Regions from separate parts of the Collinsella sp. AF14-35 genome, predicted to be linked through region 1. Evidence: riboswitches for the same ligand, from Rfam matches in the RefSeq annotation. Region 1 holds a riboswitch; the other holds the start of a gene.
What was found. Region 1 has a riboswitch for thiamine pyrophosphate ahead of thiC (phosphomethylpyrimidine synthase ThiC). Riboswitches for the same ligand answer to the same signal wherever they lie in the genome.

Region 1 (14,510 bases):
GGCCGAGGCCGAAGCTGTTTACCAGGTGCTGGGCTCTTCGCTTTCTGCGCTCGTTACCAATGACATGTCCATCATCTGCAACCTGGCCGTCGAGGACGAGCCAGTGCACGCCGCCTACGAGAAGTTCTTCCGCACCTTTAACCGTATGGATACGGGCGACTTTATGGACGACGACGGCAACTATGACGACCTGCGCCGCGCCATCATGGTTTCGCGCTATCTCGATCGCATCGCTTCGATTTCCATCGATGCCGCTTGCCGTCTGACCTTCCTGTTGACTGGTCAGCGCATGAACGCCGGCGATATCGCCCGTGTGGACGAGGATGAGCTCGAGAGCATGCGCGTGCCTTCGGGCGAGGGTGTTATCATGAGGCCCGCCGTCGACGCGCACTACGTTGCCAAGGTGCCCGCCAACGAGCTCAGCGAGGGTCTTCGCTACCTGCTCGATCATCTTGAGGACGAGGACGATGGCGAGGACGACGAGGAGTAACTAGCCCCGTTCGTCGAAAGATTGTAAATACCTAAGTGAGCGCGGCCTTGCACATGCGGGGCCGCGCTCTTGCGTTAGCATGGGACTACTTGTTTGGCTGTCAGCGGAGGCGATTGGCAATGGATAACTATTTGGACTTGATGCGCGCTCGCCGCGAGCAGATTCTGGAACGTTTTTATGCGGCGCTCGATCACGCGGGCCGCCCCCACGACGACGCGCGCCTCATTGCCGTGTCCAAGACCGTTGGTGTCGATGAGACTGTTGCTGCCATCCAGGCGGGGTATCGCCATTTTGCCGAGAACCGCCCGCAGGAGCTGGTTCGCAAGCTCACGGGTCTGGCGGAGCATCCGGAGTTGCCCGAGGTGCGCTTCGATATGATCGGCAACCTGCAGACCAATAAGATCAATGCGGTGCTGGGCTCAGCCGAGCTGATTCACTCGGTGGGTTCGCTGCATCTGGCGCAGGCGATCTCGAGCCGTGCTGTCCGCAAGATTAAGGCAGGCGAGCTCGCCGGCCCCCAGCGTGTGCTCATTGAGGTCAATGTGAGTGGTGAGGAGTCGAAGGGAGGCTTTTCGCCCGATGAGATTCGCGCCGCCGCGGGTGAGCTTGCGGAGCTTGAGGGAATTTGCGTGCAGGGGCTTATGACTATGGCGCCCCGGGGGAATAAGGATGTGGCACGCCGCACCTTTGCGGGGCTTCGTGAGCTGAGGGATGAGCTGGAGGCGGCACATCCCGATTTGAACCTGCCTGAGCTTTCCTGCGGCATGAGCGAGGACTTTGAGCCTGCCCTTGAGGAGGGCTCTACGCTCGTTCGCCTGGGCAGGGTAGTATTTAGCCCGGAGTTTGCAGTAAAATAAGGCTCTGAAGTGCGCACTGATTATCGGGGCGCCTGCACTAAACCGCGAGAGGACACAACCATGGGCTTCCTTGACGAGATTAAAAATAAGATGCACCTGGGCGGCCAGCAGGGTTACGACCAGGGTTATGGCCAGGACGACGACTACGGCTACGATGACGGCTATGACGATGGTTATCAGGACAACGGCTACAGCGGTGCTTCGGGCGAGGGCTTCTACACCCAAGATGAGCCGAGCAACGGCCTGCTTGGTCAGACGCGCCGTGGTGAAGCTGAGTCGGTTGCCGTGTATACGCGCTCCGGTCAGCTGGTCGGCGATGACTCTCGCCATGCCACGACGTATAACCCGCCTTCGCGCTCGCAGGACAGCGTTGCGAGCGGTTATCGTCCTGGTGCCTATGACACGCCGTCGAGCTACGCCGAGAACACCCGCGCCCGTGCCGCCGCTGCGCCCACGCCTGCACCGAGCGATGCCTCGGCCTATGCGAGCAATATCATCAACGCCACGCCGCAGCTGCCGGCCTATGTTCTGCGCCCCGAGAGCTATGACGACGTGGAGACCGTGGTGCGCCGCGTTCGCACCAAGCAGCCTGTCGCACTGATTTTTGTGGGCGTACGCACCGAAGTTGCCAAGCGCGTCTTGGACTTCTCTTACGGCTTTGCCTGCGGTCTGGGCGCCACGGTCAAGGAGGTAGGCGACCGCGTGTTCATGGTGCTGCCCGCCGGTTGCGAGGTCAAAGATTCCGATCTCAAGAAGCTTCGTGCCGACGGCTACCTTAAGTAAAGACAAGACGAGGAGATTCCCATCAACATCTACACTATCGTCCAGCTGGTCAACACGCTGTTCAACTTCTATTCCACGCTCATTGTCGTCTACTGCTTTATGACGTGGATTCCCATGAAGCAGGGTGGTTTGCTTCAGGATATTGCCGCGGTGCTTGATAGCGTGTGCGGTCCGTGGCTCAACCTGTTCCGTCGTTTCATCCCGCCGATGGGCGGTATCGATTTTTCGCCGGTCGTTGCGATTATTGCGTTACAGTTGGTGCAGAGGCTGGTTCTGCAGCTTCTTATAGGTATACTCGTGTAGAACTGACTTAGTAACTTACGTCGGGCGTGTAGCGCCGAGGCGATGAAAAAGGAGACTTGTTATGGCTATTACCCCTGCAGACATCCAGGCTCAGACTTTCTCTGAGGCCAAGCGTGGCTACGATCCTGCCGAGGTCGACGTCTTCTTGGAGACACTGTCCTCCGAGGTTGACGCTATGCTCGCTAAGATCGTCGACCTTAAGGGTCGTCTGACTGCTACCGAGCAGCAGCTTGCCGATGCGCAGGCTCAGCTTGCCCAGGCTCAGGATGCCACCGCCCAAGCCGTTCCTGCCGCCCCCGTGGCTGCTCCCGCCCCTGACTTCTCCGCTCAGGAGCGCCAGATTTCCGCTGCCCTGATCGCTGCCCAGCAGACCGCTGAGACCATCGTCAACGATGCCAACGAGAATGCTGAGCGTATCCGCAACGAGGCTGACGCCAAGGCCCGCGAGGTTATCCGCCAGGCTCTGACCGAAAAGCAGGCCGAGCTCGAGGAGATCGATCGTCTCAAGGCTTCCCGTGAGGAGTTCAAGGCCGAGTATCTCAAGCTCATCCAGCACTTCATGGACGATGCCCAGAACTCCTTCCCGGGCGACCTCATGGCCTCCACGCCGGTCGGTTCTGCCGCTTCTCCTGCGGTGACTGTTCCCGCCGAGCCGCTGCCCGTCGCTGACCCGGTTGTCCCCGTGGCCGATCCCTTTGCCCCGATCGACAACTTTGCTGCCGACGACCTGGACTAGCATCAGAGCTACAATCTAGTGTCCTTAAGAGGAGCTCGCACCTGCGGGCTCCTTTTTTGTGGCTGTATACGGGTTGGGAAACAAAACGCCGAGCTCTGCATGCGATAGGACAGAACTCGGCGAAGGGCGCGTGGTAAAAGGTAGATTTTAAGGTATGTCTAAAAACTACTTGAGGAGGAAGTTGGAGAGGGGAATAGTGCGGGCCTCGCGATGCTCGGGATCGGCGATGTGGTCGGCGGGATAGCCACAGACGAGCATGTGATAGGGATAGACGCCCTTGGGCAGATTGAACTGCTCCTGTGCCACCTCAGGCTTAAAATGGCATACCCAGCACGTTCCCAGGCCCTGCTCGGTGGCCTCCATCATCATCTGGTCGCACACGATGGACGTATCGATTTCACTGGAATTCATCTGGTCATACGGGCGTACCCAAGCATCATCGGTAACGCTGCAAATAAGGAAGACAAGCGGAGCTCCAAAGATAGACCCATCACGAGCAAACCGAGGCTGACAAGCAGCAGCCTTCTCCAACAGCTCAGGCGTATCCAGCACCATCACACGGGCTGGATGATTATTACAAGCAGAAGGAGCAATACGCCCAGCCTCAACAATGGCATCCACCACAGCTTGCTCAACAGAACGATTCTCAAACTCGCGACAAGAATACCGAGACCGAGCCAGATCAAAATAAGACATACAAGCCCTCCAACAATTAAAAATCAAACAAACCCAAAGTAACCCAAACAGTACCCAAAGCAGCAATCAGCCAAACGCTCATCAAGGGCCAAAGTGTCCGAACGGGTACCATAGGTCCCTTCAGGCAAACCCCCATCGCGCTAAATCTATCAGCCAAAGTTCCCAATGGTGGTACGTAAGGCGAAGGGCCGGCCACGGTTTACTTTCGAACGACTCTGCAAAGCAGCCGGAGTGAGAAAGCAAACCGTGGCCGGCCCTTCGCCGCCGGGACACGTACCCCCAATTAACTGTTCTTCATGACAATCGAATCCACGACATCGGCCACATTCTCGCAGCAGTCGGCGCAGTACTCCAGGAAGGCGTACACGTCACGCCAAGCGATGACCTCGAGCGGGTCCTTGCCGTTAACGTGCAGGTTACGCATGGCGTTGATATAGAGCTCGTCGGCCTCGGACTCGATGGTGTTGATCTGGATGACGAGCTCGCGCAGCGTCTTGGACTTGCGGTAGTTAGGCAGCTCGACCATCAGGTCCTTCATGGCGCGGCAGGCGTCGGTCACCTTGTGGGCGATGACGATGGCGTCGGGATGGATGCTCTGGATGTTGGTGAAGTAGACGCGCTGCACGACGCCCTCGATACGGTCGAGCACGGTGTCGAGCGAGCAGCTCATCAGATCCAGGTCCTCGCGCTCAAGCGGGGTGATAAAGGCCGTGAGCAGGGCGTCCTCAAGCTCATGGTGCTTCTTGTCGGCCGCATGCTCGATCGCGTGCATCTTGTCGAGCATATCGTGAATCTTCGCGGGATCGAAGTTCTCGAAAATCTTGGTAAGCAGCTCGGCGGCCTGGACGGCAAGGTCGGCGCAGGCGACGTAGTTGTCAAAGTAGAACGAATCGGGTTTCTTTGCCATGAGTGGGTCCTTTCGAGGCGAAGACGGGTGGGCGAAGTTTTGCGGTCCGGATGGACGCTCGTTTTGACTAGATGAACATCATGAACAGCTTGGCCATGACAAAGCTGATGAGTCCGCAGGCGGGGAAGGTGAAGAACCAGGTGAACATCATGTCCTTGACGACGCCGAAGTTGATGGCCGAAAGGCGCTTGACGGCGCCGACGCCCATGATGGCGCAGGTCTTGATGTGGGTGGAGGACACAGGGATACCGGTAAGGGTGGCAAGCAGCAGGTTCGCGGCGCCCGCCAGGTCGGCGGAGAAGCCCTGGTACTTTTCGAGCTTGACCATGCTCTGGCCAACGGACTTGATGATGCGCTCGCCGCCCACGCTGGTGCCGATGCCCATGGTGGCCGAGCATAGCAGCATAATCCAGATGGGGATGCCGGCATCGCCGACGCTCGTCTGGCCGCTGGCAAAGGCCACGCCTAAAAAGAGCACGCCGATGAACTTCTGTCCATCCTGCGCGCCGTGCATAAAGCTCATGGCCGCAGCGCTCGCGATCTGAGCGTATTTAAAGAAGACATTGGCACGTCGCCTGTTGGCGGCGGCGAAAAGAATCGAGACGAGCTTGCACAGGACCCAGCCCATGACAAAGCCCAGGCCGATGGAGAGCGCCAGGCCGTAGATGACCTTCATCCACTCGTGGACGTTGACGCTGCTCGCACCGCCGAGGGCGATAGCGGCACCGGTCAGGCCGGCGATAAGGCTGTGGCTTTGCGAGGTGGGGATGCCAAAACGCGACGCTGTGGCGCCGTAGACGACGATGGAGAACAGCGCCGCGCACAGGCAGGCGAGCGCCATGGTACTGTTTCCGCCAAAGTCGACAATATGGGAGATGGTGTTGGCGACGCTCGCGTTAAAGTGCGTCATGATGAGCACGCCGAGGAAGTTGAATGCGGCACTCATGAGAATGGCGGCGCGGGCGGGCATGCAACGCGTAGTGACGCAGGTCGCGATGGCGTTGGGTGCGTCGGTCCATCCATTGACGAAGATGGCGCCGAGCGCGAGGATCACGGTGACGGCAAGGACTGGGTTCGACACAAGTTGGCCGAGGAAGGTTGAGAACGTTACGTCCATATATGGGCTTTCTCGAAGTTTGCAGGCACGTTACAGAAACATGATAAATCGTATCACCTCCTGCGGGTTTCTTTACCGAGTTCTGATGGGAGCAGTGAATTTTTTGGCACTAAAATTGAATATTATCCCTGTTGACCGCGGGTGTTCTTTTTGCTAACACGCCATGCGGACACATGCGCGCGCCCCAACACCCCAAAACCACAGTCTGTTCGCTTTACAATATGCAAACATGCGTTCGATAATAGGAGACATGGAATATCGACAGACAGATGGCAAAACTCGGCGCGTGCACAAGCAGTATGTGGACGTCGTGGCTCGCATCCTCGCGGGCGGACAGGTCGTGCCGGTCACCGTCTGCTGGGTCGACGGTCGTTGCTTTACGATTGACGAGATTGTCTCGTCCACCGGTTTTGGCCTGACGGTTCACGGCATTCGTACGGCGACTTATAAGGTTCGTTTTGGCGGACATGCGACCGAGTTGTATCTGGAGGACCAGACGCGCGAGCGGGCGGACGGCTCGCAGGCACACGTGATGCGTTGGTGGGTTTGGGCGTTTGATCGTACGCTCGAGGGCGAGCGCCGCAGGTAAGAACGCGTGGCGTTCGGGTACAATGGCAGGAAACTTGTCAGCTACGGCGCCGTCGCGGTGCTTTTTGAAAGGACGAAATTATGAACGATATCCAGGGCTATCAGAATGGCCCCATCGAGACCGGCGCAAGCCGTGCCAAGGAGATGTCGCCGCGCGCGTACAACCTTGTCATGTCTGCTCTCATCTTTTTGGGCTTTTGCGCCATGGGCGCCGGTGCTTACTTTACGAGCACCATGTCGTTTGCGCGCATGATGATGAGCGGCGCCGCTTTGCCGCTGGTCTTTGGCTCATTTATTTTGACCATCGTCGGCATGGTCATGATGTCGGCTGCTGCCAGCAAACAGTCCGTGGGCCTGTCACTCGTGGGCTACGTGGTCTTTGCGAGCACCTTTGGCCTGACGGCGTCGTTTGGTCTTGCCAACTACGACCTGCCTACCATTAACACCGCCTTTATCGCCACGGCCGCCATCACCTTTGTCTTTGGTGCGCTGGGCGTGACCTTCCCCAAGTTCTTCCAGCGTGTGTATGGCATTGGTTTTGGCATCCTGTTTGCCACGATTCTGGTCGAGATCGTGCTGATGTTCATGGGCGTTTCGCAGTCCATCACCGACCTGATCGTGATCGTGGTGTTCGCCGGCTTCATCGGTTACGACACCTATGTTGCCACGACGGTGCCGCCCACGCTGCCCAACGCCGTGCTCATGGCATCCAACCTGTTCGTGGACATCATCAACGTGTTCTTGCGCATTCTGAACATCCTCGGCCGTCGCGATTAAAGCGCGGCATTGCGATGCTTCCTGCCGGACACGGTAAAACGATGCGAAAGGCGGTCCTTCGGGGCCGTCTTTTTTGTGCGCGGCGGGGTATCATGGATGAGAAAAGCCGATAGCGGCAGCGACAGGAAAGGTGACCACTTATGGCAGACGTCGACAACAGGAACCGTAACCACAGGTCCAACCGAGCGGGTCAGCCCAATCCCAAGCGCGAGGCCCGTGCCAAGGCCGCCGAGCGCCATGTGATGACTGTGTCCGAGGCCTGCGCCAAGGATATCGAGCGTTCGCTTGCCGGTGTTCGCGAGTTTGACGGCATGCCCACCGGCTTTGTCGCGGCGATGAAGGCCAAGGTTCAGACTGCTGTGGCCCCCGAAGAGCAGGTCGCCGAGGACGTCGAGAACGCGGAGACTGCCGAGGTCGAGGCAGCGCCCGAGACCGAGGCGGCGCCCGAGCCCGTCGAGGAGCCTGCCGAGGAAATCGCCGAAGTTGAGTCCGCGCCTGCTGAGGAGCCCGCTCCGGTCCTGCCCGAGGTCACTGTGCTTGATGCCTCCGCCACGCAGGCAATCCTCGATAACGGTCGCGGCTATGCGCAGTTCTGCGACATGGCCGTGCTCGCCTTTGCCTCGTTTACCAATCCGGGCGGTGGATATATTCAGGGTTATCTGGGCCAGGAGGCCACGTTGTGCGCCGATTCGTATCTGTACAACGTCCTCGATAAGCAGCGTAAATGGTACGGCGAGAACCGTCGCCGCAACATCAACTGTGAGCTGTACCGCAACCGTGCGCTGGTGGTGCCCGCGGTGCGCTTCGAGCGCAAGCATGTGCACGCCTATGCCGACGTGATCGTCGCCGCTGCACCCAACGCCAAGCGTGCTCGCCAGGAGTACCGCGTGAGCGACGATGCCTTGCTTGACGCCCTGCGCGACCGCATTCGCTTTGTGCTTGCTATCTGCGATGAGCTTGGCCGCGAGAAGCTCGTAGTGGGTGCTTGGGGCTGCGAGAACAACGGCTTTGACGCAGAGGCCGTGGCCGAGCTCTTCCGCAAGGAGCTCGCATCGGGCGACTTCAAGGTCAAGCAGGTCTTCTTTGCCGTGCCCTCTACGCGCTGGGACGAGGACTTCGCCAAATTCGAGCACGTGCTGGCAAACTTCCCCGAGCGAAACGAGGAGTCCTATGCTCAGGTTGCCGCCCGCGCCGCAGCCGCCCGTGCCGCCGAGCAGGCTCAGGCCGCTGCCGAGGATGACGAGGATGACGACGACTGGCGCAAGTACCTGTAAACGGTGCTCGTGATGCGATATACCGAGCCGACGGGAGAGGCTGCTCCTGTCGGCTTTTTATTGAGTGGGGAGCTTACGATGAAAAACGTTCTGTGCTTTGGTGACAGCAACACCTATGGTTACGATCCGGCGGGCATGCGCGACGGTACCGCGGTGCGCTATGCGCAGGATGTGCGCTGGTGTGGCGTGGTCCAACGTGACTTAGGCGAGGGCTGGCATGTAATTGAAGAAGGCCTCAACGGCCGCACGACGGTACGCGACGACATGTGCCATCTGGACACTAACCTCAACGGCATTCGCGCGCTTCCGATGCTGCTCGAGGCTCATAAGCCGCTGGACGCCATTGTGATCATGCTGGGCACCAACGACTGTAAGACGGTCTTTAACGTGACAGCTTCCGATATCGCCCGTGGCGCCATGGCGCTGATTCGCGCCGTCCGCGCGTTTCCGTGGACCGACGCCGCGCCTTGCCCGCGCATCCTGCTGATGGCTCCTATCAAGATCAAGCCGCAGATCGCCGATGTATATATGACCGATTTTGACGAGCGTTCCGTCGAGGCATCTGAACATTTTGGCGAGTACTATGCGCACGTGGCCGAGCAGTTTGGCTGCGACTTTTTGAATGCCGCCGAGTTTGCCGAGCCGGGCGATATTGACTATCTGCATATGATGCCCGAAAGCCACGAGAGCTTGGGACATGCCGTGGCAGCCAAGCTCCAAGAGATGCTCGGTGAGTAGCGCGACCCCAAGCCACCGCAAAGGGGACAGGCACCTTTGCGGTGGCTTTGGATCGTTTGTTTGTCTTGATCTGTAACAGTTGTAAGGTCGAAAACGGGCTAGATGTTACAGATTGAGATTATTTAGGTCGATATCGGTCGTTTGTCTCGATCTGTAACATCTAGGGTCGATTTTGCCGAGTTACTGTTACAGATTGAGATTATCTTCTCAGCGGAATTTGAATGTCTCGATCTGTAACAGGTGGGCCGAAAAATGGGCTCTAACTGTTACAGATCGAGATGTTTGTGGGAGCCACCGCAAAGGTGCCTGCCCCCTTTGCGGTGGCTCTGGGCTGTGAATCTTAATACTGCCACATGTGGTTGACGGGGCCGGAACCTTTGCCCATGTCAAAGCCAGCGGCGAGAGCGCCGGTCAGGTAGGCCTTGCCGGCGTTGATGGCGTCGGCAAGTTCCATGCCCTGGGCCAGCGCGCAGGCGATGGCGGACGAAAGCGTGCAGCCGGTGCCGTGTGTGTTGTCGGTCTCGATGCGCTTGTGGCGGAACCACGTGGTGAGCGGATCGCCCAGATGGTTGCCCTCGTCATCGAGTGGCGCGGGTTCGGCCAATACATCGTTAGCCTCGTTGACAAGATGCCCACCCTTAACGAGGGATGCGCAACCAAAGCGGCGGGTGAGGAGCATGGCAGCATTTTGCTGTGTGCGCTCGGAGTCGACCTCGTAGTCAAGCAGGGCCATGGCCTCGGGAATATTGGGCGTGATGACGGTTGCTAGTGGGAACAGGCGGCGGGTGAGCGCCTCGGCGGCATCTTCGGCAATCAGCCGTGCGCCCGAGGTGGCTACCATGACGGGGTCGACGACCACGTTTGTCGCGTTCCAGGCGCTCAGGCGGTCGGCGATAACCTCGATAATCTCGGCAGAGGAAACCATGCCGATCTTGACGGCGCTGGGGCGGATATCGTCAAATACGGCGTCGATCTGCGCAGCGACGATATCAGGGGAGATATTCTGCACGGCGGTGACACCGAGCGTGTTTTGTGCGGTGATGGCGGTGATGGCCGTCTCGGCATACAGGCGGTGCGCCGTGATGGTCTTGATGTCGGCCTGAATGCCGGCGCCACCGCTGGAATCGGATCCTGCGATGGATAGAACGGCAGGTACCTTACTGCGATCCATGTTTGCTCCCTTGTTCGGTCGGAATCAAATGGGTCTTTAAGCCAGCATTATAAAGATGCCCGGGCCGACTCTATGTCGAACCCGGGCGGGCGATGCAATCTTTACGCAAATGTAAGCAAATGTTCACACGTCAACAATTGACGAACACCATGTTACCGATTGTGGCTCCGGTGACGAGTTAGTCCTCCATGCCGAGGTCGATCGTCGTGCCTTCGAACACCTTGTTAACGGTGCGGACGGCGCACATCTTGCCACACATGGTGCAGGTGCCCTCGGTGGCGGCGGGGGACTCCTCGTAGCGCTTCTTACCGGTGACCGGGTCGAGAGCACACTCCCACATGGCATCCCAGTCGAGCTTGCGGCGTGCCTGGCCCATCTTGTCGTCCATGTCGCGGGCGTGCGGCACCTTTTTGGCGATATCGGCGGCGTGTGCGGCGATCTTGGTGGCCATGAGGCCGTCGAGCACATCCTGGGCGTTAGGCAGGCATAGGTGCTCGGCCGGTGTCACGTAGCACAGGAAGTCGGCACCGGAGCTGGCGGAGATAGCGCCGCCGATGGCAGCGGTGATGTGGTCGTAGCCCACGCCGATATCGGTCACCAGCGGCCCGAGCACATAGAACGGGGCGTTGTGGCACAGGCGCTTCTGCAGTTTCATGTTGGCGGCGATCTCGTCGAGCGCCATGTGACCCGGGCCCTCGACCATGACTTGGACGCCGGCTGCCCAGGCGCGCTTGCACAGCTTGCCCAGCTCGATCATCTCGGCGGTCTCGGTGGCGTCGTTGGAGTCGTAGAGGCAGCCCGGGCGGCAGGAGTCGCCGAGCGAGATCGTCACGTCGTACTCGTGGCAGATCTCGAGCACCTCGTCGTAGAACTCGTAGAAGGGGTTCTCGTTGCCGGTGACCTCCATCCAGCCAAACAGCAGCGAGCCGCCGCGGCTGACGATGTTCATGAGGCGGCCTGTCTCCTTAAAGGTCTTGATGACCGACTTGTTAATGCCGCAGTGGATGGTCATAAAGTCCACGCCGTCCTCGGCATGTGCGCGCACGACCTCGAGCAGGTCGTCCTTGGTAAGCTTGACCAGCGGCTTTTCCATGTAGCCGATGGCGTCGTACATCGGCACCGTGCCCACCATGAGCGGCGTCTCGTCGATGAGCTGCTGGCGGAACTGGCGTGTCTTGCCCGAGTTGGAGAGGTCCATGATGGCGTCGGCGCCAAAGTCCTCGGCAATCTTAACCTTCTTCCATTCCTCGGTGGCATCGGCCTTGTCGCCCGAGATGCCCAAGTTCACGTTGACCTTGGTGGACAGGCCCTCACCGACGCCAAAGGCGCGCATGCCCTTTTTGATGTGCTCGATATTGGCGGGAATGGCGATGCGGCCGTCTGCCACGCGCTCGCGGATGTACTCGGGGTCGCGATGCTCTCGCTCGGCGACTTCCTTCATCTGCGGCGTGATCTGCCCGGCGCGGGCGAAGTCGATTTGCGTGACGAGCTTGGGCTCGGTCTGTGTGCTCATTGGCACGGCTCCCTTCGTTGGCATTACCCATATCAGGTTTGCGGGTCAGGGCGGGCGCGCCCAGTCTCAGCCTGCCGTCTTGTCCTGCAAGCTCCCCGTTTATGTAATGGGCTCAAGTATAGCTCGAATGGGTACGATTGGCCTAACGAGCGTGCCTGTGGGGAGGCGAACATGGAAGACAAGCATCTATATCGAGAGACACAATGGGACATATCGGCCGAGGAGGGCCGTGCGCACCATGGGTTGGTCGCGATTGGCTTTGCGGTGCTTGCCGTGCTGGTGATTGCCTTTTGTATTTGGACGTTTGGCGGTCGCGGCGGCGCTGCCTGGGAATTTGAGGCTGATGATAGCCTACCGATTATGACGGTGAGGAGTACTGGCGGTAATGCCAATACGCTCGCCGTTCCGGGCGATTATTGGTACCCGCGCGATGAGTTTGTGCAGTTGCAGCTGAGTGGTGGGTCCATTCCAGGTGAAGAAATCGAACGCGTGACGTTTGACGCAGCGCTCAAAACGCTCACGGTGAAGCTCAAAGATCAAGGAGATGTGCCCACGACGATGGATATCGCGCTGACGGAATGGCGCCTGGAGCCCCCGTCGGGCGTTACGGTATCCGACGTGGAGCATGTTAAGATTACCTATCAAGATGGCTCGACGAGCGAGATTGCAAAGGCCGATGGCTTGGCGGAATAGGCGCCGTGCCTAGGCAGCACATTTAAAAGTAACGGTGATCCTACAAGGCCTGTTCGTTCAGGAAGACCAAAGTGTTTTTATTTGAAAGCTCGGGAAAGTGGCGATAGCCAACGTCGAACGCGGTGAGCCCGCTTGCATCTTCGAGCTTGTTTTCTGCCATCCAGCGCACCATGGAGCCGCGCGCCTTTTTGCTGGCGGTCGAGCGCTGGATGGGCTTGCCGTTGCGGATGCCTTCGCCAAAGAGGCATGTGACGACCGTGACATCGGTGGTGAGGCGGGGCAGAACGGCTTTGGCGTATTCCGCACTGGCGAGGTTGACGATCGTAGCGTTGGAGTCCGCTGGAGCGATGGCCCGTGCGAGCTTGTCGCCCCAAAACGCGTAGAGGTCTTGGGCATCGTCGACGGCAAGCTTCGCGCCCATCTCCAGCCGATACGGTTCAACGGCATGAAAGGGGCGTACGCATCCGTAAAGGCCCGAGAGGATCCATAGATGGTCTTGCAGCCAGTCGAGCTGTGCGGCATCCATGACCTCGGGCGCCATGCTCTGGTATTGAATGCCGTGATAGGACATGACGGCAGGGGAGAGGTGACGGGCGAGTTCGGGATTGTCGAGATCGCCGTTTTTCAGGATGGACCCGAACTCATGCAGGGTGTTGAGGCAAAGCCCCAGCAGTTTGTCACTCACGTTCCATAGCGCTTGCAGGCCGCCGCTGCCTTCATTTCGTTCGATATCTAGCAGTGCGCGGTGGAGGCGAGCCGTCTCGTGCGCAAAAGGTGGAATGCCCAGGACTTCAAAAGCATCTTGGGCCGCGCGCATCTGCTTGGCGGGCGAAATGATGATCTGCAGCATGGACTCTCCTCTGCCAAAAAGGAAGTTGCGGTGGAATAATTCCTGTTTCGTCTGTTAAAAGGCGTGTTTGGGAACTATTTCACCGCAAGTTATGAAGGGCTGGTTGGGCTCGTTTTACGAGGGTTGGTTAGGCGCGCTCGAGGAAGGCCTTGTAGCCGCGATATGCCTCGTAGATGTCGGCCTTGTTGGCGACCTCCCACAGGGCGTGCATGGACAGGACGGCAACGCCGGAGTCGATGACGTTCATGCCGTACTTGGCCATGATGTAGGCGATGGTGCCGCCGCCGCCTGCATTGACGCGGCCGAGCTCGCAGGTCTGGAAGTCCACGCCCGCCTCGTCCATGATGTCGCGGATGAGGGCCACATACTCGGCGTCGGCGTCGTTAGAGCCGCCCTTGCCGCGGCTACCCGTGTACTTGTTAAAGCACAGGCCGCGACCCATAAAGGCTGCGTTCTTGGTCTCGAACTTGCCGGCATAGCCCGGGTCGAAGCCGGCGGACACGTCGGAGGAAAGCATGCGGCTGTGGGCGAGTGCACGGCGCAGGGCCAGCGGGCTGTCCTCGCCGGCAAGCGTCATGATCTCGGCGACGGCGTTCTCGAAGAAGCGGCTCGTCATGCCGGTGGCGCCCACGGAGCCGATCTCCTCCTTGTCGACGATGAGCGTGATGCTCGTGCGCTCCACGTTGGCAACGTCGATCTGGGCGAGCATGGAGGGGTAAGCGCAGACGCGATCGTCGTGGCCATAGCCCAGAATCATGGAGCGGTCGAGGCCCATGTCGCGGGCGGGGCCGGCGGGCACGACCTCGATTTCGGCGGAGAGGAAGTCCTCCTCCTCGACGTCGTACTGCTCTTTGAGGATGTCCAGGAACATCTGCTTGACGGGCTCCTTGGGAGCGTCTTTGTCGTCCTCGTCAAACTTGACGGGGCGGCCGCCCACGATCACGTCGAGGATCTCGGCGTCGACGGCGTCCTTGGCGGGCTTGGACATCTGCTCGCTCGAGAGGTGAATCAGCAGGT
Region 2 (14,510 bases), on a different contig from region 1:
CCATCGGTAATCACCTGCAGGCCAGCGGCCTTTTGCTTGTCCACCAGGTCGCGAATAGCCTCATCCTCGACGGCCTTAAGCCCCTCGGCATCAAGCGCGCCTGCCGCATAGGCAGCGCGGGCATCCTTTACGGCCTGCGGACGAAGAAAGCTGCCGACGATATCAGCGCGAAACGGCGCGTTCGGTTGAATTGAAGTGCTCATAGATATCTCCCTTTGCATTGGTTGCTTTACTGGAACAGAGTATGAGCGCTCATATAGCCATCGTAAAATATACGTTTATAACAGTTTGATATAGATGCTTCCTATATCAGTTGGGACTGCCATGAAGAGATTTGACCTGTGCAGGACGCAGCAGTCTAGATATGCTGACGGATCGCGTCGATATAGGCTTGACCGTAGCGCGTAAGCGTCGTGTTCTTGCGCGTGATGATGCCGATCTCCATGTACTCATCCACATCGAGCGGAATCGAGATAATGCCGGGGCCGTTGAGCTCGTGGCTGATCACGCCCGAGCATACCGTGTAGCCGTTGAGGCCCATGGCCAAATTGAACAGCGTCGCACGGTCGCGCACGCGGATATTCTTGCGACGCTCAAACGTCGAGGTCAGCTCCTCGGAATAGTAAAACGAGTTGTAACTGCCCTGCTCGTAGGACAGGAACGGGTAGTCTTCCAAGTCCTCGAGCGTCACGCTGGAGCGGGCCGCCAGCGGATGGTCGGCACAGACGAAGACATGCGGCGTGGCGCAGAAAAGCCCCTCGAATACGAGCTCGTTGGCCGCCAGCATGCGCTCGATAACCTCGCGGTTATGCTCGGATAAGTACAGGATGCCCAGTTCGCTTTTCATATGCGCGACGTCCTCGATAATCTCGTGAGTCTGCTCCTCGCGCAGGGTGAAGTCGTAACGTGCGGCATCGAACTCGCGGATCACGTCAACAAACGCGTTAACGGCAAAGGAATAATGCTGGCAGCTCACACTAAAGTGCGGCACCTGCTCGGACTCGCCCTTGTACTTGCCTTCGAGCAGATCCGCCTGGTCGAGCACCTGGCGCGCGTAGCCTAAGAAGGTCTCGCCTTCCTCGGACACAATGACGCCCTTGTTGGTGCGCTCAAAGATGTGCACACCCATCTCGTTTTCGAGATCGCGAATCGACGCGGTAATCGAAGGCTGCGACACAAAGAGCCGGCGCGAGGCCTCGGTGATGCTGCCGCATTCGGCAACTTTGACGACATACCTGAGCTGCTGAAGCTTCATGGCTTTCTCCCTAGACGTTCGTGACGTCGAAACCCGTCGTGCTCATCTGACGCATAAACGACGGCATCTCCCCCGTCGCGGCGCAGGCGGCAATCTGATGCAGAGCCCCGGCAACCGCATCGTCTGCCGCAGCGCCGATATGCCAGCGCGCGGCAGCCGTGACGGCCTCGTTGGCATTGGCGACTGCAACGGAGTTGGGGACGGCACCGATCATGGGCAGGTCGTTATCGGAATCGCCAAATACGGCCACCTCGTCGGACGTCAGGTCCAAAGCGCGCGCCAGCTCCAGCGCAGCGCAACCCTTGTCCCAACCTGCTGGAAGAATGTCGAACAGGCGCACACGATTGTTGGGAAACACAAGCGAGAGTTCCGGCACCTCAGCGGCAACGCGCTCGCGTAGCTCCGCGAGCTCCTCACGCGAACGAGCACTCCAGATATTCGCCTTGAACACCGACGCGTCATCGACGACAGGACGGCACGGGGCCTCTTCGCCCTTGAGCCATGCGTTGCCGCCCGACTCCATGGCGCGGCGCACGCGCTCGGGGTCGCTCGTCACGCAATAGGCATCGTTATCCCAAAAGTCGTCACCCAGGCCGTAGACCTTCAGATACGTATCGTCGGTCTCTTGCTCCAAGTAGTCAGCCAAGCGCATCAGGGCGGCGTTGTCGGTCGCATGCGAGGCTACCACCTCGCCGTCCACAAACATGACCTGGCCGTTGCAGAACGCGCCGGTCGAGAAGCACTCGGCGCGATTGCGGAACATCCAGCCCATCGCGGAGGGCTGGCGACCCGAAACCGGGCCAAAGTGCAGACCCGCCGCCTGCATGGCATGAATGCCCTCGATGGCGTAGTCGCTGGCGCCGTCATGCCCGGCTGGAATCAGCGTATCGTCCATATCGGTCAGCACAAGTTTAATCATAAGGCCCCCTCGGTCATTCTTAATCCCGTCTATTGTACCGACCTGCCAAAAAGAGACAGGTTTATATTGGCAGGTTTTATCTGGGAAAACGCAAAGCCCCAGTTGTTACCTGCCAAAATAAACCTGTCCCTTATTGGCAGGTGCGCTAGTATAGGGAACAACAGATTCGATGCGGGAGTGCCGGCGGTGCAAACCACAAGGCTGAGAGGGCATAGGGCCCAATCCTTTGAACCTGTCAGTTAATGCTGGCGTAGGGAGCATGCCGCCTTTTTAGGGGCGCTGTCTATGCACAGCGCCCCTTTTCTATGCCAAGGAGGCATGTGCAGTGATCGATTCGGAACAGCTTAAGCAAAATGTGGTCAAGGCCGTGGAGAAGATTCGCGCCACCAATCCCATGGCCGGCTCCATCACCAACACGGTGACGATTGACTTTGTCGCCAACGCGCAGCTCGCCGTGGGCGGTTCGGCCGCCATGGTCTATCTGCCCGACGAGGGCGAGGCGCTCGTTGCCGGCGGCGGCGCCATCTATCTGAACATGGGAACGCTCTTCCCCATCTACGAGCAGACGATTCCCCGCGCGGCCAAGGCGGCACACGACGCCGGCAAGCCCTGGGTGCTCGATCCGGTGGGCCTGGGCATCGGCAGCCTGCGCACCCAGCTGGTAGGCGAACTCAAGCAGTACAAGCCCGCCATCGTGCGCGGCAACGCCTCCGAGATCATTGCGCTCGCCGGCCTATGGGGACTTGAGGGCGAAGCGGCCGATCTGAGCCGCGTGCGCGGCGTCGACACCACCGATACGGTTGACGCCGCCCGCGATGCCGCCGCGGCGCTCGCCCGCTACACCGGCGGCGCCGTAGTGGTCTCGGGCGAAGTCGACCTGATTACCGACGGCACGACCGTGGCCAAGTCCCACGGCGGCAGCCCGCTCATGTCCAAGATCACCGGCTGCGGTTGCTCGCAGGGCGGCGTGTTGGCCGTGTACGCCTGCGCCACCGACCCGTTTACGGCGGCCATCTGCGGCACCGCCGTATACAACGTTGCCGGTACGCGTGCCGCCGCCGTTGCCGATGCCCCGGCAAGCTTTAAGGTCGCCTTTATCGACGAGCTCTACCGCGCAACCGCCCGGGACATTGCCGACAACCAACTCGAGCTCGAGGAGGCATAAGGCATGTCCGAGCCCGCAACCAATGCCGGCATGAACACCCTGGTCGCCGTGGCCATCGCCCCGTGCGGCACCGGTGACGAGCTATCCGCCGAGGTCGCCGAGGTCGTGCGCGTCATTCGCGAGAGTGGCCTTCCTAACCGCACCACCTCGATGTTCACCGAGATCGAGGGCGACTGGGACGAGGTCATGCAGGTCGTGCGCGACGCAACCTTTGTGTTGGCGAGCAAAGGTATCCGTACCGAAGTCGTGCTCAAAGCCGATATTCGCCCCGGTTTTACCGATACCATGACCGGCAAACTCGAGCGCATGGAAGCTCAGATCAAAAAGCAGGAGGAAGCACGATGAGCATCCGCGACAACCTTGATATCTCTGCCTATCTGGTACTCGGCCCCGAAAACACCCTCGGGCGACCCGTGGGCGATGTGGTGGCTCAGGCGCTCGACGCCGGCTTTACCTGCATCCAAGTGCGTTCCAAGGTGGCAAGCGCCCGCGAGATCATCGCACTGACGGGCGATGCCGCGCAGGCCATCGCCCAGGCCGGCAAAACCGGGCAGGTCGCGCTGCTGATCGACGACCGCCTTGACTGCGTACTTGCCGCACGCGAGCAGGGCATCGCCGTCGACGGCGTGCACGTGGGCCAGAGCGATATCCCCGTCGAGGTCTGCCGCAAGCTGCTGGGTCCCGATGCCATCGTGGGCCTTTCCGCCCGCTGCGAGGAGATGCTCGAGTACGTCAAGACCGCCGACATGAGCCTGGTCGATTACCTGGGCGTAGGCCCGCTCCACGAGACCGAAACCAAGCGCGACTGCGGACGTGCGGCCGACGGCTCCATCATCACCAAGAGCTTTGAGGACCTGGCTGCCCTCCATGCAGCAAGCCCCGTGCCCATCGTGGTGGGCGGCGGCGTCAAAACGGCCGATCTGCCGCAGCTCAAGACTACCGGCGTCGACGGCTTCTTTGTGGTGAGCGCCGTCTGCAGTGCCGACGACCCCTACGCCGCAGCCAAGGAGCTCGTCGATACCTGGCAGCAGGCATAGACTCATGCCGAGCAGCTGCTCCGCAGCCCTATATCTTCAACAGCGGAAAGCGCATCCCAGTTTGGACGTCCATTCTGGGATGCGCTTTCCATATAGAGGGCCAGCGGAAAACGCATCCCATTCCAAGCGCAAATTTTGGGATGCGGTTTCCGCGACCGCCCCCTCGCGGAAACCGCATCCCAGTCTGAGCGCATATTCCGGGATGCGCTTTCCGTAGCAGCCCTTACCCCGCCAGATACGCTTCCAGCGCGGGCAGCGTCGCCTCCGCATCGCGACGGCCGATCTGATAGATGCGTTCGAGTTCCTCGGGCTCGCGGCACAGCGACGGCACCTTCACCGATTCGCTCGGCCGCACCACAAAGATCTCGCCAGCGGCCTCGCGACGCGCCAGGTCGTCGAGCGTGGCGTTATATACCTCGTGCCGGTGCTCAAGCGCCGCAACAAACTCCGGATAGTGACGATACACGCGACGCAGCATAGGCATCACGCTATTGGGCTGCTTTACAAAGCCCGCCGGCTGCGTCAGCACCACCACGTTGCGGTCATAGCCCTGCGCAAACAGCCATGCGCTGGGAATGGAATCGGCAACGCCGCCATCCAGGTACTTGTGCCCCTCAATGGCAACGGGTCGTGTTGCCACGGGAATCGCCGACGACGCCCGGATCCACTCGATATCATGCTCATCACCGTAAGGCAGGTCATGGTAGACGGCCCGCCCCGTCTTAAGATCGGTGCACACGCAGGTAAACCGCATGGGGCAGGCACGATAAGCCTCCAGGTCGATGGGATCGCGCTCGATGGGAACCTCGTGATAGGCAAACTCGGCATTGAACATGTCGCCGGTTCGCAGCCAGCTCGTCACGCTCGCATAGCGCTTGTCGGCGCAATAGGCCTTGTTGTAGCGAATGGCACGGCCGATCTGGCGCGATTTAAAGTTGTAGCCAAACGCCGCGCCCGCCGAGACGCCCACCATATGGTCGCAGGTCAAGCCACGCTCCATCCATACGTCGAGCACGCCCGCCGTATACATACCGCGGTAGCCGCCTCCCTCGAGCGCAAGCCCCACCGTGCGCGTCAGATTTGACTGTGCCATGCGACCATCTCCGTTCCTGCGTTTTAAAACGAAACAAGTATACCCGTCAACATATATCGCCTCAGTCGCATTTTCATCGAACATCGTCGCGTTACCGTTTGGCGAATAATGGCCGCCCGCGGCAGGGGCACCCATATACAATCCTCTATTGTTGTTTATACTACTCAATAGTTATCAGCAGCGAACACGGACCGACATATTAAACCAGCGACGCAGCAAGGCGGGGGCCTGGATACACGCAAAGCGTTGAGCAGCAACGCGTGTGTACAACGAGCTCGCCCGACGCAATACACCCCGACCTCAGGAAGCCGCTTACAGCATGGATATCGCCAGCAATTACACCGAGACGCTCGAAAAGACCATCCGTGACCTTCTCGAGCGTCAGGACGATCTGATCAGGACTGCCTTTACCGACCAGCTCACCGGACTGGGCAACCGCGGCGGTTTCACCCGTTCCTTAGAGGAGCTCTGGGAACAGGAATTGCCCGTAACCATGGCGTTTATCGACATCGATAACCTTAAGCACTGCAACGACATCTTTGGCCATGACGAGGGCAACCGCTATATCTTACAGGTGAGCCTCTATCTCAAGCTGTATATGAAGGTGGACGAGGCGGCATTTCGCCTGGGAGGCGACGAGTTTGCCATCCTGTCTACGATCGCGACCGAGGACGACCTCGCCGAGCGTCTGGAACACTGCCGGACGGTCCTGCTCAAAAACAACGATGCCGAGATGCCTCACTCGTTTAGCTACGGAGTGTCGCACGCCGACCCCGCCCTGGGCGAAGCCCCCAATCGCTTGACGAACGATGCCGACCATCGCATGTACGACTATAAGCTGCGCCATGCCGTGCACCTTGATCGACGCAATATCGCACAAGCCCACACCGACGACTTTGAAATAAGCGATCGCGTTTTCGACGCCCTTTCGATGCTCAACGAAGGCCGATATTTCTTTATCGAGAACTTGGACAAACATCGAACCCTTTGGTCACAAGGCGCCTTGCGCGATCTTGGTCTTCCTTCGGAGCATATAGACAACTGTCACGATTATTGGAAAACGCGTGTCCATCCCGATGACCTTGAGGCCTATACCAACGACATCGACCAAATCTATGACGGCTCCAAACATCGTCACGTCATGCAGTACCGCGTGCGCAATGCCGCCGGCGACTACATCCTCGGCCGCGCTCGCGGGTTTCGTATCGACAGCGACGGAAATACCCCCTCGCTCTACGTCGGCGAGCTCGTCAACCACTCGCTTGCCGAGACCGTCGACGCCGCCACGGGTCTCGGAACGCAGCGCACGCTGATCAACGCTATCGATGCCTGCCGTCGCGACCGTTGCGAGACGGGGCTTATAGCAGTGCGCGTTCGCGGCACGGCAAAGCTCAACGAGCTCTACGGGGCCGAGGCCGTCGACAACATGCTCGCCGAATACGCAGGCCGCATGCTGTCGATTACTCGCGGCAGGAGTCGCGTCTTCCGTTCACGCAACGCCCAGTTCGTCGTGCTTAGCAACAATTTGGATCACGAAGCATTCGAGCAACTGATCCAACATCTCAAAGAGGCCGTTTTCGCTCCCGTTCGAATCGCGGGCGACACTATTACCCCCGTCTGTCTTGTCGTTCCGGCCTTTTACGAGCACCTGACCAATCAAACGGCCGCCGTTTTAGGCGAACTCGACCGTCGCATTCGCACGGCCGGCGGGCTTGTTCCCAACGACAGCCTCCCCATACCCGAGGTGGAGCGCAAAAGCGCCATCGCCGAACGCATCGATCCGCTCACGGGTCTCTATCGACCCAGCGAGTTTATGCGCCGCGCCAACGAATTTCTTGAGACAAGGCGCAACGGCGCCTGGTGTATCGCCACCGTCGATATGGGACACATGCGGCTGTTCAACGAATGGCACGGACAGGCCGAGGGCGACCGCATGCTCGCCGATGTGGGCACGGTTCTCAAGGACATCGAGAATGCCGACATGGGCGTCGCAGGGTACTGGGGCCAAGACGATTTTTGCGTACTCATCCCCTTTGAGCACGTCGCCGTCCATCAAATCTATAGCCGTGTTCGCGAAGCCGTGGCCAAGCACGATGACGGCGTGGGCTTCTGGCCGTCCATGGGCGTTTACCCCATCGACTCCAACGAAGAAATCACCATCGATGCGCAGGCCAAGGCAATGTTTACCAATCGGCGCGCAAAAAACGACTTTAAGGAGCGCATTGCCATTTTCCGCCCCGAGGAATACGAGCACGAAATCGCGTTCCACCGCACGCTGACCGAATTCCAGTATGCGCTCTCAAACGGCCGCATTACCTACTACTTGCAGCCCCAGGTCGACATGGAAACCGGCGAGATCATTGGCGCCGAGGCACTCACGCGCTGGATTGACAAGGACGGCTCCCTCATTTCACCTGCCACCTTTATCCCCGCTCTCGAGGAAAGCGGTTTTGTGGTGACGCTCGACAAATACGTTTGGCAGGGCGTCGCCTCGTGGCTGCGTGAGCGCATCGATCGAGGGCTGCGCGTGGTTCCGATCTCGCTCAATGTGTCGCGCGTGGATATCCTTGCCTGCGACGTCGCCGAACATATGGGGGCACTCGCCGCCCAATACAACCTGCCGCCCGAGCTCATGCGCATCGAGATCACCGAGACGGCTTATACGGGAGAGTCCGAAGCTGTGGATAAGCTGACGGCCGACCTGCACAACCGCGGCTTCTCGACCTACATGGACGATTTTGGCACCGGCCAGTCCACGCTCGCGATGCTCAAGAACGTCAACGTCGACGTCATCAAGCTCGACCGCACGTTTGTGCCCGTCGACGGCGATCAAGGCCGCAGCGTGCAAATCATTTCTTCAATGCTCGAGATGGCGCAGTCGCTCCATCTGCCCGTTGTGGTCGAAGGCATCGAGACAAATGAGCAGGCAAACATGCTACGCCAAATGGGCGCCCGCTACGCTCAGGGCTTCCTCTACTACCGTCCCATGCAGGCGGAGGATTTTGAGGCACTGCTCGACGGTGGCGACAGCAACTAATACGCTCGTGCGCAAACGCCACCGTCGAGGGAGCGTTTGTTCCCATGAGCTAACTAATACCCCAATCTAAACCAAATTGGGAGTAAGATACAAACCATTGTTCCATCCAAGGAGGTCATCCATCATGAACGAGTCGTATCGCCTGGGCGAGCAATCAATCATCGCTCATCTTCAGCGACTTGCGAACGGGGCCTCAACCACCGAGCTCGATGTTGCCGCGCTGCCCCCGGAGTTGCGTGCCATTGGTGAGCAACTGCAGAAAACGCTCGCCATCCTGCAACAAGAACGCGAGCTGCTTGAGCACGGCGCCTATATCGACTCGCTCACCAATCTTGGCAACCGTGGCGGACTCGACCGCCATGTCGATCAGCTCTGGCGCAAAGGCACCCCCTTCACCTGCGCCTATATCGATATCGACCGCCTTAAGCATTGCAACGATAAGTTTGGCCACGCCGAGGGCAATCGCTACATTCTGAGCATCTGCCGCGCACTCACCGAGACAATGGAGCACGATGAGCTGCTGTTCCGTATCGGTGGAGACGAATTTGTACTTATATCCCCCACGACAGACGAAGCCGAGCTCGAGCAGCGCCTGGAGCGGACGCGTGCCAATCTTATCGAGGCAACATCGGACGGCAAGGCGCCCATGATCGCCAGCTTTAGTTTTGGCTGCTCGCGCGTCGACCCGCTTGCAGGCGATACGCGTCGCCAGATGACAAAGGACGCCGACCGCAAAATGTATCGCTACAAGCTCATGTACCGTGTGCAACAACCGGAAGAAGGCGATGCGCCGCAACGCCCGGTCACCGAACAACCCCCCCCCTGCAACGACCGAGTGTTCCAAGCGATCTCCATGAGCTCCGAGACACGCTATCCGTTCATCATTAACCTCGACACCGGCGAATCGCAATGGTCGGTTAATGCCGTGCGCGATTTTGACCTACCCTCCCAGCATCCCTACAACTCGCTCGATATATGGCTTGCCCGTGTTCACCCCGAGGACCGCGACAACGTACGTGCCGAGCTCGATATGGTGGTAAACGGCACGTGGCACTTCCACTGCATGCAGTATCGCGTCATGAATACCGCCGGAAAATACGCGCTTTGCGACTGCACGGGTTACCGCCTGGACGGCACCGATACCGAGCCCAACATGTATGTGGGCATTGTCACCAACCGAAGCTTGGCAGATACGACCGATTCCGTGACCGGTCTGGGCGATATCCACGCCCTGGTCAACGCCATTGGCGAGATGCGTCGCGTGGCACGAAACGCGGACTTGATCGCCATTAAAATCGACGAAATCGCACAGGTCAATGCCCGCTTTGGCTTTGATGCAGGCGACCGCGTTTTGGCAGAAAGCGCCGCCTGCCTCATGGATTGCTCGCGCGGCAAGGGTCGTCTGTTCCGCTCGACCGGACCGATGTTCGTGGCGCTCTTTGACGAGCTTGATCCCGAAGAGACCGACGCGGTTGCAGACGAAATCGAACGGTTCTTGGGATCGCCCGTGCTCCTCGGCTCATTTGAATATCAGCCGCCCCTTCGCGTGGCGACGCTTCATCTGGACGCCGTCGACCGACAGCCCGTTTCCATTTTGAACGAACTTAATGCGCTGATTAAAGAGGCGCCGCAGGTACCGGGCACCAAGCTGGACTAGCGTTATGGGGCGCATGATGGTTAATTTCCGATCTCAACCGAACACATTGGGCAAATAGGTCGTACCCGCAGTTAGCCGAACGTCCCCTCAGTCCCTCCCGGGGCCCGGGGGCACCGTTTCGATACTCTTGGTTTACTTTGCCTGATGCAAATAAGTGCTCAACAAGATAGAACCTATCCCCCGCCACGGATATGCCCTCGAGTAAATCTGTTAAGCCAAGCCTATCAAATTCTATTGACAATTGGCTGCATTGGTCCATTTTGTCGTCCAGCCACTTCCGCTGGCTATCGCCTCATAAACACAAACCTAACGAGCCGCACGAACGACAAAGAGGCCAAGCTGAACAGAAGTAGAACCAAAACTTCAAAAACGCTGGTATTCCAATCGCGTACCCAGCCCTCTACCGCCCACAAGAAAAACAGCAGCCCCATCCATAACGTCACAGAAGAAATCAGCTTTGCGTAAGGGCGTATATCAATCTCGCTCTCCCTTTTTGTGACATCATATCCAGCAATTGAGCAGAGCCATCTTCCTCTTCGGTATTGGATTGAAAGGACAATCAAGGCAATCGAAGTCATCAAGCAAACAGCATCCTCTGTTTCCATAGAGTTTCCTTTGCTTTCCATCCTAGTTACGCATTCACAATCGAATCAAACCAAGTATGAATTACTCGATAGCAACCGCCTTAGTATAAACCATAGCCGCCGCAGCAGCCCGCCTTCCAAGGCCTCAAAGCTCGCCATCGAGGGCGACCCGCCCAGACCCCTTACAATCTGCTCGCACGAGGCCCCGCACTCCAACATCCTCTGGACCGTATCCCGCTCGTACCTGGTAAGCGTGCCTGCCGTGGGCCCTCGGGGCCGGCATCGTGCCCCACGCCATCTGCCCGCTCGTGCGATAATCCTCTGCAGAAGTCACCGACAGCAGAGGGAGTTTGTGATGAAGGTTCTTTTGGTCAATGGCAGCCCCAAGGCAAACGGCAACACGGCCCGCGCACTCGCCGAGGTCGCCGAGCAGCTTAACGCCGAAGGCATCGAGGCCGAGATGTTTCAGCTGGGCGCCAAGCCTATTCGCGATTGCATCGGTTGCGGCCAGTGTGGCAAGCTTAGCGGTCGCTGCACCTTTGACGACGACGTGGTCAACGAGCTGATCGCTGCCGCCGAACAGGCCGACGGCTTTGTCTTTGGCTCGCCCGTCTACTACGCACATCCCAGCGGACGCATCCTCTCGGCACTCGACCGCGCATTCTATGCAGGCAGCAAGGCCTTTACGCACAAGCCGGGCGCCGCTGTCGCCGTTGCCCGTCGCGGCGGCACGTCGACCACCTTCGACGTGCTCAACAAGTACTTCACCATCAACCAGATGCCCGTGGTAGCATCCACCTACTGGAACAACGTCTTCGGTGCCATGCCGGGCGAGGCCGCCCAGGACGCCGAGGGCCTTGCCACCATGCGAAACATCGGTAAAAACATGGCCTGGCTGCTGCGTTGCATCGAGGCGGGAAAGGCCGCCGGCATCGAAGCCCCCGAGGCCGATCGCGAGCGAACCAACTTTATTCGGTAGAACGGCGGAACATAAATATGAACGTGCAAATCTTCGGCACCAAAAAGTCCTTCGATACCAAGAAGGCCCAGCGCTATTTTAAGGAGCGCCGCATTAAGGTGCAGTTTATCGACCTTAAGGAAAAGGAGATGAGCAAGGGCGAGCTCACGAGCGTGATGCAGGCGGTCGGCGGCATCGACAAGCTGCTCAACCCCAAGGCTAAGGACGAGGAGACGCTCGCACTCATCCAGCACCTCACCCCCAGCCAGCGCTTCGACAAGCTACTCGAGAACCAGCAGGTTCTGGCCGAGCCCATCGTGCGCAACGGCAAAAAGGCCACCGCCGGTTATTGCCCTGATGTATGGGGAGCCTGGGAGTAGCCTGTGTTATTTGTCGGCGCGTGGGTATAAGAGCAGGCGTTTGGCATAAGATTCAACTGTAAGCCATGTCTAACAAAGGAGGGCACATGCCCAACAAACCCGTGAAGATCATCATGCTTACCGGCTACCTCGGTGCCGGCAAGACCACGCTGCTCAACCACATCCTCGCCAACGACGGCGGCATCCGCGCCGCCGTGATCGTCAACGATATCGGCGAGATCAACGTCGACGCTAGCCTTATCGCCGACGGCGGCCTTTCCGAGACCGACGACCTCATCCCGCTCACCAACGGCTGCATCTGCTGCACGCTTTCGGACGACCTGGCCAACCAGCTGCAGGGCATCGCCGATTCGGGCAAGTTCGACTACATCATCATCGAGGCCTCGGGTATTTGCGAGCCTATCCCCATCGCCTACACCATCTCGAGCTTCTGCGACGAGGCCAAGGTGGGCGGCGAGCCCAAGCTCGCGCTCGACAACATCGTGGCCGTGGTCGACTGCGCCCGCATGTACGACGAGTTCAACGGCGGTCGCGACCTGCTGGCCGAGGACATTGACGAGGATGACATCGAGAGCCTGCTCATTCAGCAGATCGAGTTTTGCTCTACGCTGATCCTCAACAAGACCGATACCGTCACGCCCGAGCAGATTGCCGAGCTCAAGGCCATCGTGCGCAGCCTGCAGAAGGACGCCGCGATTGTCGAGGCCCAAAACGGTGAGGTCCCCATGGAGGAGCTGCTCGACACCGGCCGCTTCGACTTTATGCGCGCCTACAACTCCGCCGCTTGGATCGAGGCCATGGAGCATCCCGAGGAGCACGACGACCCCGAGGTGCTCGAGTACGACATCGAGACCTTTGTGTACTCGCGCCGCAAGCCGTTTGACCTGCAGAAGTTCACCGATTTTGTTGAGCAGGAGTGGCCCGACGAAGTCATTCGCGTCAAGGGTCCGCTGTGGCAGACCGGCGATCCGGACATGTGCTACATGTTTGAGCAGGCCGGCCACCAGATGCGCCTGATGGAGAACGGTCTGTTTGTCGATTCTGCGCCCGAGGGCGAGAAGCAGAAGATTATCGACGAGAACCCCGAGATCATGCAGATTTGGGACGACGAGACGGGCGACCGCATGACGAGCCTGTGCATCATCGGGCGTCACATGGACAAGGACGCGCTCATCGCCGCCCTCGATGCCTGCCTGACCGACTGGCACCGCGCCTAGGTTATCAAAGCGGGCGTTTTCCGCCCACGTAACCGCCTAACCACCACGAAGGTGCCTGTCCCCTTCGTGGTGGTTTTTCATTCTGAGCCAAGGAGATTCATGTTCAATATCGTGCTGTATGCACCCGAGATTCCGGCCAATACGGGCAATATCGGCCGCACCTGCGTGGTTACCGGCGCACGCCTGCATCTGGTGGAACCGCTGGGCTTTTCGCTCGACGACAAGACGGTGCGTCGCGCCGGCCTGGGTTACTGGCAAAACTTGGACGTGACGACATATGCCGGCTGGGAGGATTTCCTTGCGCGCAATGGCCTCTCCCCTGCCGACGAGCACCTACATCTGTTGACCAAAAAGGCACGCCGCACCTATGCGCAAAGCACCTACCGCGACGGCGACTATCTGGTCTTTGGCAGCGAGAGCTCGGGGATTCCCGAGCCACTGCTTGCCGCGGCGCCCGAGCGCTGCGAGCGCATCCCGATGCTGCGCGATTGCGATTCGCTTGACAACGCCGAGGCATGGGAAGCCCACGAGGAATCGCTGGGACATACCGAGGACAGCCACGAGGCCATCCTTCGGCAGGATATCTGCGGCAACTTCGTCAATCCGGACGACTACCGCATCAGCGCACTCAACCTCTCCAACAGCGCCGCCATCGTCCTCTACGAGGCCCTGCGCCAGACAGGCTTTCCGGGAATGTGACAAAGGGACAGTCCCTTTGTCACATTGATGCACCAAATAACGAGCCATCGCTTTTAATCAGAATTTACTAGAATAAAATGAAGTTAAACGGCGATGCGAAAGGAGAGCCTTGTGGAATATCTCGAAAACCCGTTTACCCCTAGCTTTGGCGAGGTTCCTGCCCATCTCGCCGGCAGACAACAGATTATTCGGGATTTGGACCGTGCCTTCTTGAGTCAGCGTAGACGCCCGGAATTGACCTCGATCTTCTCAGGCGCGCGTGGAACCGGCAAAACCGCTCTCATGTCGTCGCTCGCGACAAGGGCGGAATCCCACGGCTGGATAGCCGTAAAGACGACCGCGCTCCCTGGAATGCTTGAGGAAATCGAGTTCGGGACGAAACGCGCCGCAGTCCATCTCATCGACTCGTCCAGTCACCTCGAAGTCACCGGCCTTGGAATCGCGCCGCTCGGCAGTATCGAGGTCAATCGCGTTCACGATGCCTCGACTTGGCGTTATCGCATGAGCGG

Region 2: linked by a shared signal. The riboswitch ahead of thiM (hydroxyethylthiazole kinase) and the one ahead of thiC (phosphomethylpyrimidine synthase ThiC) in region 1 are both predicted to bind thiamine pyrophosphate.

Annotation. Positions count from the first base shown of each region.
Region 1 covers NZ_QRZD01000006.1:29,145-43,654, forward strand. Annotated here, with positions in the region: gene DWW12_RS03270 (PhoU domain-containing protein) at 1-490, shown strand, start outside; gene DWW12_RS03275 (YggS family pyridoxal phosphate-dependent enzyme) at 610-1,347, shown strand; gene DWW12_RS03280 (cell division protein SepF) at 1,408-2,130, shown strand; gene DWW12_RS03285 (YggT family protein) at 2,188-2,433, shown strand; gene DWW12_RS03290 (DivIVA domain-containing protein) at 2,495-3,169, shown strand; gene DWW12_RS03295 (nitroreductase family protein) at 3,335-3,865, opposite strand; gene DWW12_RS03300 (DUF47 domain-containing protein) at 4,149-4,772, opposite strand; gene DWW12_RS03305 (inorganic phosphate transporter) at 4,840-5,889, opposite strand; gene DWW12_RS03310 (hypothetical protein) at 6,140-6,478, shown strand; gene DWW12_RS03315 (Bax inhibitor-1 family protein) at 6,559-7,254, shown strand; gene DWW12_RS03320 (TIGR02452 family protein) at 7,395-8,528, shown strand; gene DWW12_RS03325 (SGNH/GDSL hydrolase family protein) at 8,607-9,266, shown strand; gene thiD (bifunctional hydroxymethylpyrimidine kinase/phosphomethylpyrimidine kinase) at 9,607-10,437, opposite strand; gene thiC (phosphomethylpyrimidine synthase ThiC) at 10,616-11,950, opposite strand; TPP riboswitch at 11,943-12,058, opposite strand; gene DWW12_RS03340 (hypothetical protein) at 12,122-12,643, shown strand; gene DWW12_RS03345 (YaaA family protein) at 12,684-13,493, opposite strand; gene DWW12_RS03350 (aminopeptidase) at 13,621-14,510, opposite strand, start outside.
Region 2 covers NZ_QRZD01000004.1:19,934-34,443, forward strand. Annotated here, with positions in the region: gene DWW12_RS02265 (5-methyltetrahydropteroyltriglutamate--homocysteine S-methyltransferase) at 1-203, opposite strand, end outside; gene DWW12_RS02270 (LysR family transcriptional regulator) at 359-1,255, opposite strand; gene DWW12_RS02275 (HAD-IIB family hydrolase) at 1,266-2,174, opposite strand; TPP riboswitch at 2,338-2,448, shown strand; gene thiM (hydroxyethylthiazole kinase) at 2,500-3,339, shown strand; gene DWW12_RS02285 (thiamine-binding protein) at 3,343-3,684, shown strand; gene DWW12_RS02290 (thiamine phosphate synthase) at 3,681-4,376, shown strand; gene DWW12_RS02295 (patatin family protein) at 4,600-5,469, opposite strand; gene DWW12_RS02300 (EAL domain-containing protein) at 5,789-8,506, shown strand; gene DWW12_RS02305 (diguanylate cyclase domain-containing protein) at 8,631-10,163, shown strand; gene DWW12_RS02310 (DUF3784 domain-containing protein) at 10,448-10,768, opposite strand; gene DWW12_RS02315 (flavodoxin family protein) at 11,103-11,726, shown strand; gene DWW12_RS02320 (arsenate reductase family protein) at 11,744-12,085, shown strand; gene DWW12_RS02325 (GTP-binding protein) at 12,172-13,302, shown strand; gene DWW12_RS02330 (tRNA (cytidine(34)-2'-O)-methyltransferase) at 13,402-14,001, shown strand; gene DWW12_RS02335 (AAA family ATPase) at 14,113-14,510, shown strand, end outside.